Regions from separate parts of the Cellulosimicrobium sp. 72-3 genome, predicted to be linked through region 2. Evidence: predicted binding sites of a transcription regulator. Region 2 holds the regulator's gene; each other region holds the start of a gene.

The links. The regulator LexA, encoded in region 2, represses DNA repair genes until DNA is damaged. The targets are predictions, from matches to a motif close to TCGAACANNTGTTCGA.
Region 1: HKK73_RS10890 (YbaK/EbsC family protein) is a predicted target of LexA. The motif match lies at 782-797, and genes of this name have one in related genera.
Region 3: uvrA (excinuclease ABC subunit UvrA) is a predicted target of LexA. The motif match lies at 1,511-1,526, and genes of this name have one in related genera.

What each region holds. Positions count from the first base shown of each region.
Region 1 is NZ_CP053419.1:2,398,898-2,402,168, forward strand. It holds gene HKK73_RS10885 (hypothetical protein) at 1-700, opposite strand, end outside; gene HKK73_RS10890 (YbaK/EbsC family protein) at 1,081-1,662, shown strand; gene helR (RNA polymerase recycling motor ATPase HelR) at 1,744-3,271, opposite strand, start outside.
Region 2 is NZ_CP053419.1:1,783,934-1,787,204, forward strand. It holds gene HKK73_RS08040 (ATP-dependent DNA helicase) at 1-21, shown strand, start outside; gene HKK73_RS08045 (L-lactate dehydrogenase) at 51-1,058, shown strand; gene lexA (transcriptional repressor LexA) at 1,172-1,906, opposite strand; gene HKK73_RS08055 (LysM peptidoglycan-binding domain-containing protein) at 2,243-2,617, shown strand; gene nrdR (transcriptional regulator NrdR) at 2,985-3,271, shown strand, end outside.
Region 3 is NZ_CP053419.1:2,225,552-2,228,822, forward strand. It holds gene uvrA (excinuclease ABC subunit UvrA) at 1-1,481, opposite strand, end outside; gene HKK73_RS10130 (MBL fold metallo-hydrolase) at 1,656-2,363, shown strand; gene HKK73_RS10135 (YciI family protein) at 2,485-2,784, shown strand; gene HKK73_RS10140 (TerC family protein) at 2,798-3,271, opposite strand, start outside.

The DNA.
Region 1 (3,271 bases), 610 kb from region 2:
CGGTGAGGGCGGCGTCGGGCCCGACGACCACGACGTCCAGGCCGTCGACGAGCGCCGAGATCGCGAGCGCCGCGTCCGGGCCGGGCCGCGGGACGAGCACGACGCGGTCGAGGTCGGCGCCGGCGTCGGCGGCCGCGAGCAGCCCGACGGCGGGGAACCCGACGGCGGCGGTCCACGCCCCGGCCCGTGACGGCCGCGCGACGAGCGCGAGCAGGAGGCTCGTCGAGCCGCGCACCGCCAGCACGGTGCCGCGCTGCAGGGCGCCGAGCGGGAGGAACGGCGCGAGCGCGTCGTGCACCGGCCATACCCGCTCGTCCGTGCCCGCGTCCCGGCTCGCGCCCGAGGTCCGGACGTGGCGGGTGCGGGCGCGCGCCGGAGGGTCGGGCGGCGCGGGGGCGGGCCGCACGACCGGCGAGGCGGCGGCGTCCGCGAGCGGGGCGACCTCGGCGAGGAGTGCGGTGCCGGCGCGCGGGACGGTGCCGGCACGCGGGGCGGTCTCGGTGCGTGGGACGACGGCCGGTGCCGCCGGGGCGGTGAGCGGTTCCGGGGCCGCGGGGGCGACGACGGGACGGTGTCGGCGGACGCCCGTACGCTCCTCCGCACGGCGCAGGACGGCACGGGCGCGCTCGGCCTTGTCGACGGCCGCACCCGTCGGGCCTGGTGCCCCCGCCCGCTCGGCGGGGTCGGCGAGAAGGGTCATCTCGCCTCCCGGGATGCTGCTCGGACGGGACGCGCACCGCGCGTCGACTGCTGCGGGCGGTGTGCTGCACCCGCTGAATGTTCGAACAAACGTTCGAGTACTTCCAGTGAACGACCGCCGCTCCGAGGTGTCAACTCCGCAGGTCGGAGGCGCCTGCTTCGTCCGAGATGCCCACCCCAACCTTCGACCCCCACTGGAGACTTGCCCGAAACCCTCGACCTCTACCTGACCCTCCTCCCCCGCCGACCATGCGGCTGTCGCCCGTCCGGCGGGCGGCACGGGCTGCGACCGCATGCACGGCGGGCTCGAGGGGCTCCGGGGGTGTGTTCGGCATCCGGCCTCTCCCGCGCGGCGGCCCGCCGGGGTGGCAGGCTGACGCCATGGACGCCCGCACGACCCTGCCCACGCTCGGCTCGCTCACCTGGGAGCCGGCGCTCGACCACCTCGACCTCGTCGCCCCTGTGACCGCCGACGCGCTGCGTCGGTGGGCCGACGTCGACCCGGACGTCGCGACGCTCGTCGCCGTGACGGAGATCGACCCCGACCTCGCGGACACCGCGACGCTCAACGCCGCGTTCGACCTGCCCGTCGAGGCGTCGGCGAACTGCGTCGTCGTGGGCGGCACGCGGGCGGGCGACGAGCGGATCGCCGCCGCCGTCGTGCGGGCGCACACGCGCGCCGACGTCAACACGCGCGTCCGCAAGCTGCTCGACGTGCGCAAGGCGTCGTTCCTGCCGACCGACCGCGCGACGGCCGAGTCCGGGATGGAGTACGGCGGCATCACGCCCGTCGGGCTGCCCGAGGGGTGGCGCGTGCTCGTCGACTCCCGCGTCGTGACCGACGGCGCGCTCGCGCTGATCGGCAGCGGCGTGCGGCGCTCGAAGCTGCTGCTCCCCGGCGACCTGCTGGGCCGCCTGCCCGGTGTCGAGGTCGTCGAGGACCTGGCCGTCCCGGTCGCCTGACCCGTCCCACCCTGCCGAGCACGACCTGGCGGTCGCCGCGGGCGGCCTGACGACCGCCAGGTCGTGCTCGACGCCCGGTGCTCAGCGATCCAGGACGACGAGCCGCTGCGTCGCGCGCGTCATCGCGACGTAGCGGTCGACCGCGCCCTCGACGCCGTCGCCGAACGCTTGCGGCTCGACGAGCACCACGAGGTCGAACTCGAGGCCCTTCGCCGTCTCGGGCGTGAGCCACCGCACCCGCGCGGACCCCTCGCCCTCGCCACCGACGTCACCGACCCTGCCGTCCGACTCCTCGCCGGACGTCCCGGACGGCTCGGACTGCTCGGACTGCTCGGACTGCTCGGTGGCACCGATGACGCACGCCGTGCCGTCCGCGTGCTCGGCGAGCCACGCGCCGAGGACCGCGTCGAGGTCCGCGACCGCCCCGTGGGCGACGGGCACGCCCGTGCTGCGCACCGACGTCGGGACGTTCGCGTCCGGGATCGCGGCCCGGACGACGGGCTCCGCCTCGGCCATGATCTCCCGCGGCGTGCGGTAGTTGATGCTCAGCGACGCCTCCTCGACGCGGGCGAAGCCCACGCGCGCGAGCCGCTCGCGCCAGCCCTCGGGGAAGCCGTGGCGGGCCTGGGCCCGGTCCCCGACGACCGTGACGCTGCGCGACGGGCAGCGGCTGAGGACCATCTGCCACTCGGCGTCGGTGAGCTCCTGCGCCTCGTCGACGACGACGTGCGCGAAGGGCCCCGCGAGGCGGTCCGGCGTCGCGACGACGAGCGCGCCGTCGTCCACCAGCGCGTCGCGCAGGTCCTCGCCGCGGAGCATCTGCATGACCCCGAGCTCGCTGTCGTCGGTCGCCACGAGGTGGTCGACGACGTCGTCCATGCGCGCGCGCTCCGCCGCCACGGCGGCCTCGTTGCGGCGGCGTCGGCGCGACGCCTCCGGGTCGCCGAGCCGACGGCGCGCGGCGTCGAGCAGCGGGAGGTCCGCCGTCGTCCACGCGTACGCGTCCGGGCGCTGGAGCGCGCGCACCTGCTCGGGGGTGAGCGACGGCGCGCACAGGCGCAGGTAGGCCGGTACGGACCACAGGTCGGCCACGAGGTCCGTCGGCTCGACGAGCGGCCAGGCGCGGTCGAACGCGGCACCGAGCCCGCGGTGGCCGCGCAGGGCGCGGCGCACGTCGTCGGCCTCGACGTCGACGCCGTCCTCCGCGGCTCCCCCGCAGGCCTTGTCCACGAGGATCTCGACGAGCGCGGCCCAGACGTCGTCGCGCGCCTCGTTGTGCGGGGTGCCCGGGTCGACGGACTCGAACGCCTCCGCCCAGTCGGCGGTGGAGAGCCAGACGCCGGCCCACGGCGTCTCGACCTCCATGCCCTCGGCGGGCGGACGTTCGGAGAACTGCACGGCGGGCTCGATCGCGGCGACGAGCTCGGCGGACGCCTTGAGCCGGGCCACCTCGGGGTCGGCCTCCGCGCGCGCCGTCGCGCCCTCGGGGACGAGGTCGCGCAGCGTGCAGGTCTGCACGCCCTCCTCGCCGAGGCCGGGCAGCACGTCGGCCACGTACGCGAGGTAGGGACGGCTGGGCCCGACGACGAGCACGCCGCCGTGCCCACCA
Region 2 (3,271 bases):
CGCCTCGCGGCCCTAGGCTGAGCCCTTTCCAGCGACTTCACGGAGGCGACATGACGAGCACGTCACCGCAGGGCACCGGCGACGCGACCGCGGGCGGTCCGGGAGGGGGAGCGCGGACGACGAAGCTCGCGATCGTCGGCGCCGGTGCCGTCGGCTCGACGCTCGCCTACGCCGCGCTCATGCGGGGCGCGGCGCGCACGGTGGCGCTCCTCGACGTCAACCGCGCGAAGGTCGAGGCCGAGGTCCTCGACCTCCAGCACGGCATCCAGTTCATGCCCATGGCGCGCGTCGAGGGGTCCGACGACGTCGCGGTGTGCGCGGGGGCCGACGTCGTCGTGGTCACGGCCGGCGCCAAGCAGAAGCCGGGTCAGACGCGCCTCGACCTCGCCGAGGGCACGATCGGGCTCATGCGGACTATCCTGCCGGGCCTCGTGGAGGTGGCCCCGGACGCCGTCTACGTCATGGTGACCAACCCCGTCGACATCGTCACGTACGCGGCGCTCAAGTTCTCGGGGCTGCCCCCGACGCAGCTCTTCGGCAGCGGCACCGTGCTCGACTCCTCGCGGCTGCGGTTCCTCGTGGCGCAGCACTGCGGTGTCGCGGTGCAGAACGTGCACGCGTACATCGCGGGGGAGCACGGCGACAGCGAGATCCCGCTCTGGAGCTCCGCGACGATCGGCGGCGCGCCGCTGCTCGAGTGGCAGGGCATCGGCGGTCGGGGACCGCTCACGGGCGACGTGCGCGACGAGATCGCGCGCGAGGTCGTGCAGTCGGCCTACCGGATCATCGAGGGCAAGGGCGCGACCAACTACGCGGTCGGGCTCGCGGGCACCCGGATCATCGAGGCGGTGCTCGCCGACGAGCACCGGGTGCTGCCCGTGTCGACGCTCCTCGACGGCATCTACGGGCTCGAGGACGTCTGCCTGTCGCTCCCGACGCTCGTCGACCGCCGGGGCGCGACGGAGCGCGTCGAGGTCCCGCTGGCGGACGACGAGCTCGCAGGCCTGCGCTCGTCCGCGGAGTCGCTGCGCGCGGTCGCGCGACGCTTCGGGCTCTGAGCCACGGGCCCGTCGGGCCCGGCACGACGAGAGCCGGGCGGTCGAGGGACCGCCCGGCTCTCGTCGTGTCCCAAGCCTGCCCGGAGGGGCGCCCGGAGCCGCTCGGGGACCGTTCAGAGGCTGCGCAGGACGGAGACGACGCGCCCCAGCACCTGGGCGTCGTCGCCGGGGATCGGGTCGTACGCGGCGTTGTGCGGCATGAGCCACACGTGGCCGTCGGCGCGCCGCAGGCTCTTCACGGTGGCCTCGCCGTCGATCATGGCGGCCACGATCTCGCCGTTCTCCGCGACCGGCTGGCGCCGCACGACGACCCAGTCGCCGTCGCAGATCGCGGCGTCGATCATTGAGTCGCCCTGGACGCGCAGGAGGAAGAGTTCTCCCTCGCCCACGAGCTGGCGCGGCAGCGGGAAGACGTCCTCCACGACCTGCTCCGCGAGGATGGGGCCACCGGCGGCGATGCGGCCGACGACGGGGACGTACGACGGCGCGGGGTGGGCCTCGTCGTACGCGGGCTCGGGGGCCGTCCCGGCCGGCGCGAGCGGGGTGGCGCGGCGGGCGTCGTCGGGCTGGACCACCTCGATGGCGCGCGGACGGTTCGGGTCGCGCCGCAGGAACCCCTTGCGCTCGAGCGTGGTGAGCTGGTGCTTGACGGAGGACGGGCTCGTGAGCCCGACGGCCTCGCCGATCTCGCGCATGCTCGGCGGGTAGCCGCGCTGCTCGACGCACGCGCGGATGGTCTCGAGCACGAGCCGCTGGCGCGGGGTGAGCCCGTCACCCCCTGCCGACCCGTCCGGCAGCTCGCGCACCTCGGCGAGCCCCCGTGCCCTGTCCGTGCCTCGTCCCGCCATGGTCGCTCCGCCCTCGTCCGTCGCGTGCCGCCGGCGCCAGCCGGGCCTGCGGCCTCCCCTCCCCGGGGCGTGTGCCCCGGGACCTCGGTCGCCCCTCCGGGTCCGAGCGGACATGTCCGGCGAACCGACCTGACCCCAGGCTAGGGGAGGATGCGACACGAATCAAACACCTGTTCGAGCATGTCTCGACTCTGTCGGCCGTTCGTGATAGACCTTCGTACAGATGTTCTACGTACAGGTGTTCGACCGCAACGGGTCGGCGTGGAGATGAGACGGGCGCGCGGGTCCGATCGACCGGGGAAGGCGATCGGGCTCGCGGGCCGGGACGGAGGGGACATGGACACGGTGGCGATGGCGACGGCAGCGCCGTCCGCGCTCGGGCGGGGCGGCGCAGCGGAGCGAGGCGCCCGCCCGGAGGCTCCGCTGCGGCTCACGCGACGCGGCCGTGCGGTCCTCGTGCTCCTCGTGGCCGTCGTGCTCGTCCTCGCGGCGCGGGTCGGGCTGGCCGTCGCGAGCGGGCCCGGGGAGCCGGTCGAGGTCCGCGTCCACGTCGTGAGCGCGGGGGAGACGCTGTGGGAGCTCGCCCAGGGCGTCGCGACCCCGGGGGAAGACCTCCGTGAGGTGGTCAGCGGGCTCGTGGAGCTGAACGGCCTGTCCTCGTCCGGCGTGCAGGCCGGCCAGACCATCCTGCTCCCGGTCGCCGAGCGGTGACGCGACGCGCGGGCGGCGGTCCAGGTCCTGTGACGCAGCACACGGCGCCGACGCGCGACAGGTTGCGGCCGAGGGTTGCGCCGGCGCCTTAGGTCCGCCTAAGTTAGTCACCTCACACGCCGGCTGGGGGGCTGGGCGGACGAGGCGAGGAGTGTGCGGACCACCGCGACTCCTGTGCACGTCGCCGCGCGCGAGGCGAGTCGCGCGCGAGATGGGGACGGGGGCGTCCCGACGGGGGCGGTCGACTTCGACCGCCCCCGTTCTGCTGCCCAGGGCCGGGCGCGTCGTCGGCGTGTTGCACCGCGCGCCCGCGACGACATACGTTCGTCGCGCCGACCTGTCGGCGCGACCCGCGGAGGAGCCCGCCATGCACTGCCCGTTCTGCCGTCACGCGGACTCCCGCGTCGTCGACTCCCGCACGTCCGACGACGGTGCCTCCATCCGCCGGCGACGCCAGTGCCCGGAGTGCAACCGCCGCTTCACCACGATCGAGACCGCCAGCCTGTCCGTGGTCAAGCGGTCCGGCGTGACCGAGCCCTTCTCGCGCGAGAAGATCGTCAACGGCGTCCGCAAGGCCTGCCAGGGGCGCCCGGTGAATGAGGACGACCTCGCCGTCCTCGCGCAGCGCGTCGAGGAGACCATCCGCGCGAGCGG
Region 3 (3,271 bases), 440 kb from region 2:
CCGGAGAGCGTCGCGGCCGGTCGCTCGAGCGAGAGGTAGTCGAGGCCGACGTCGAGCAGGAACCCGAGGCGCGCGTCGATCTCCTTGAGGACCTCGGTCGCGATGGCGCGCTCGCGCGCTCCCAGCTCGAGCGACCCGAGGAACGCCGCGGCCTCGCGCAGGGGCAGGCGGCACACGTCCCAGATGGACCTGCCGCCGACCTTGACCGCGAGCACCTCCGGCTTGAGGCGCGCCCCCTGGCACACGGGGCACGGGACCTCGCGCATGAAGGCCTCGTACTTCTCCTTCGACCAGTCCGACTCGGTCTCGGTGTGCCGGCGCTCGAGGAAGGTGATGACGCCCTCGAACCCGGTCGAGTACTGCCGCTCACGGCCCCAGCGGTTCTTGTACCGCACGTGCACCTGGTGGTTCTGGCCGTGGAGAACGGCCTTCTTCGCCCGCTCGGGCAGCGCGCGCCACGGCGTGTCCATGGAGAAGCCCAGGTCGTCCGCGAGCGCCGTGAGGACGCGCTCGAAGTACTCCGACGAGATCTGCGCCCACGGCGCGACCGCGCCCTCGCGCAGAGACTTCTCGTCGTCCGGCACCACGAGGTCCGGGTCCACCTCGAGTCGGAACCCGATGCCCGTGCACTCCGGGCACGCGCCGTACGGCGCGTTGAAGGAGAACGTGCGCGGCTCGATCTCGTCGAGCGCGAGCTCGTGGTCGTTCGGGCACGCGCGCTTCTCCGAGAAACGGCGCTCCCGGGCCGGGTCGTCCGCGTCCGCGTCGACGAGCTCGACGACGACGAGCCCGCCCGCGAGCCCGAGGGCCGTCTCGACGGAGTCGGTGAGCCGGCGCTGGACGCCCTCGCGCGCGACGAGTCGGTCGACGACCACCTCGATGTCGTGCTTGAGCTTCTTCTCGAGCGCCGGGACGTCCGTGAGGGTGCGCACCTCGCCGTCGACGCGGGCGCGGGCGAAGCCCTTGGTCTGGAGCTCCTTGAAGAGCTCGGAGTACTCGCCCTTGCGGCCGCGCACGACCGGGGCGAGGACCTGGTAGCGCGTGCCCTCGGGGAGCTCGAGGAGACGGTCGACGATCTGCTGCGGGGTCTGCGCGGTGACGCGCTCGCCGCACACCGGGCAGTGCTGCGTCCCGGCGCGCGAGAACAGCAGGCGCAGGTAGTCGTAGACCTCGGTGATGGTGCCGACGGTCGAGCGCGGGTTGCGGTTCGTGGACTTCTGGTCGATCGAGACCGCGGGCGACAGGCCCTCGATGAAGTCGACGTCCGGCTTGTCCATCTGGCCGAGGAACTGGCGCGCGTACGCGGACAGCGACTCGACGTACCGGCGCTGCCCCTCCGCGAAGATGGTGTCGAAGGCGAGCGACGACTTGCCCGAGCCGGAGAGCCCCGTGAAGACGATGAGCTTGTCGCGCGGGAGGTCGAGGTCGACGTTGCGCAGGTTGTGCTCGCGGGCACCGGAGATGACGAGGCGATTGCTCACCGCAGCATCGTACGGCCGACCACCCACACTCGCACAGGTGTTCGACGTCACCTCCGCACGGCAGCCGGCGAACGCACACGATCGCCCCACGTCCGGGCTCTCCGCCGTGACCCGGGTCACCGCGGCCGGGGTCGCGGCGCGCTGCCCGCCGCGAGCGGACGGCACACTGGGCGCATGACGTACACCGGACAGGTCGCCGTGGGCGGCCCGCACGACCTGCGACGGCTCGACGAGGTCGAGATCCGCAAGCTCGCCGTCGGGCCGCTCGCGAACGACGTCTACCTCCTCACGTGCCGGCGCACCGGTGCCCAGCTCCTCGTCGACGCCGCCGACGCGCCCGACGACGTGCTCGACCTCGTGCGGGCGGGCTCGCCGTCAGGACGGCTCGACGGCGTCGTCACGACGCACCGGCACGCCGACCATCTCCGGGCGCTCGCGCCGGTCGTCGCCGCGACGGGCGCGTCGTCGGCCGCCGGCGAGCCCGACGCGGACGCGGTCGCCGCGGCGTCCGGCGTGCCCGTCGGCCGCCGCCTGCGGCACGGGGACGTGCTGCGGGTGGGCGCGCTCGACTTCGAGGTCGTGGCGCTGCGCGGGCACACGCCGGGATCCGTCGCGCTCGCCTACCGCGAGCCGGACGACGTCGCCGAGCCCGAGGCCGTTCCTGGCCGGGTGCACCTGTTCACCGGGGACTCGCTCTTCCCCGGCGGGGTCGGGAACACCGACCGCGACCCGGCGCGGTTCGCGAGCCTGCTGTCCGACGTCGTCGGGCGGGTCTTCGACCGGTTCGACGACGCCACGTGGGTCTATCCCGGTCACGGCGCCGACACGACGCTCGGTGCCGAGCGGCCGCACCTCGCCGAGTGGCGCGAGCGGGGCTGGTAGCGCGGGTCTGGTAGCGGGCGGCCGGTGGCGTGCGGCCGGTAGCGGGCGGCAGGCAGCACCGGGCGCAGCCGAGGCGCGGACCCGGCCGCGCGCCGTCGGGCCGGCCTGGTTCACTGGCTCCATGCCGATCCACGCCGTCACCTACGTCTACGCCGACCGCAGCGCCGAGCTCGACGCCCTGCGACCCGAGCACCGCGCGTTCCTCGCCGCCCTCCACACCCGGGGCACGCTCCTCGCCTCCGGTCCGCTTCCCGCCCACGAGGGCGCGCCTGCCGGAGCGCTGCTGGTCCTCGACGGGGAGACGCCCGACGCCGTCGCCGCGGTCCTCGACGAGGACCCGTTCGCGCGCGCCGGGCTGGTCGCGCAGCGCGCGGTCCGCCCGTGGTCGCCGGTGATCGGCGACTGGGCGGACCGCGTCTGAGCCGGGCCGCGCGCTAGCGCCCGGCACCCCCACGGGGGACCCCGCCGCCCTGCGGCGGGGTCTCCCCGGCGGCGGGCGCCTCGTCGGTCACGGTCTCCGTGGCGTCCTCCGTGACGTCTTCCGTGGACGACGGCGCGGTCCCGGGCTCCTCGCCGTCCGCCGGCTCGCTCCGTGCGTGCAGCGCGCGGGTGCGCAGCAGGCTCGCGACGGTGGTGACCGCGAGCGCCCCGACGATCACCACGAGCGAGAGCCAGATGGGGACCGTCGGCACCGCCTCGAGGTGCTCGCCCCCGTTGATGAACGGCAGCGTGTTCTCGTGCAGCGCCTCGAGGATGAGCTTGACGCCGATGAACCCGAGGATGACGGCCAGGCCGATCGGCAGGTAGACCAGCCGCTCGAGCAGACCGCCCAGCAGGAAGTAGAGCTGGCGCAGCCCCATGAGGGCGAAGACGTTCGTCGTGAAGACGATGAACGGGTCCTGCGTGAG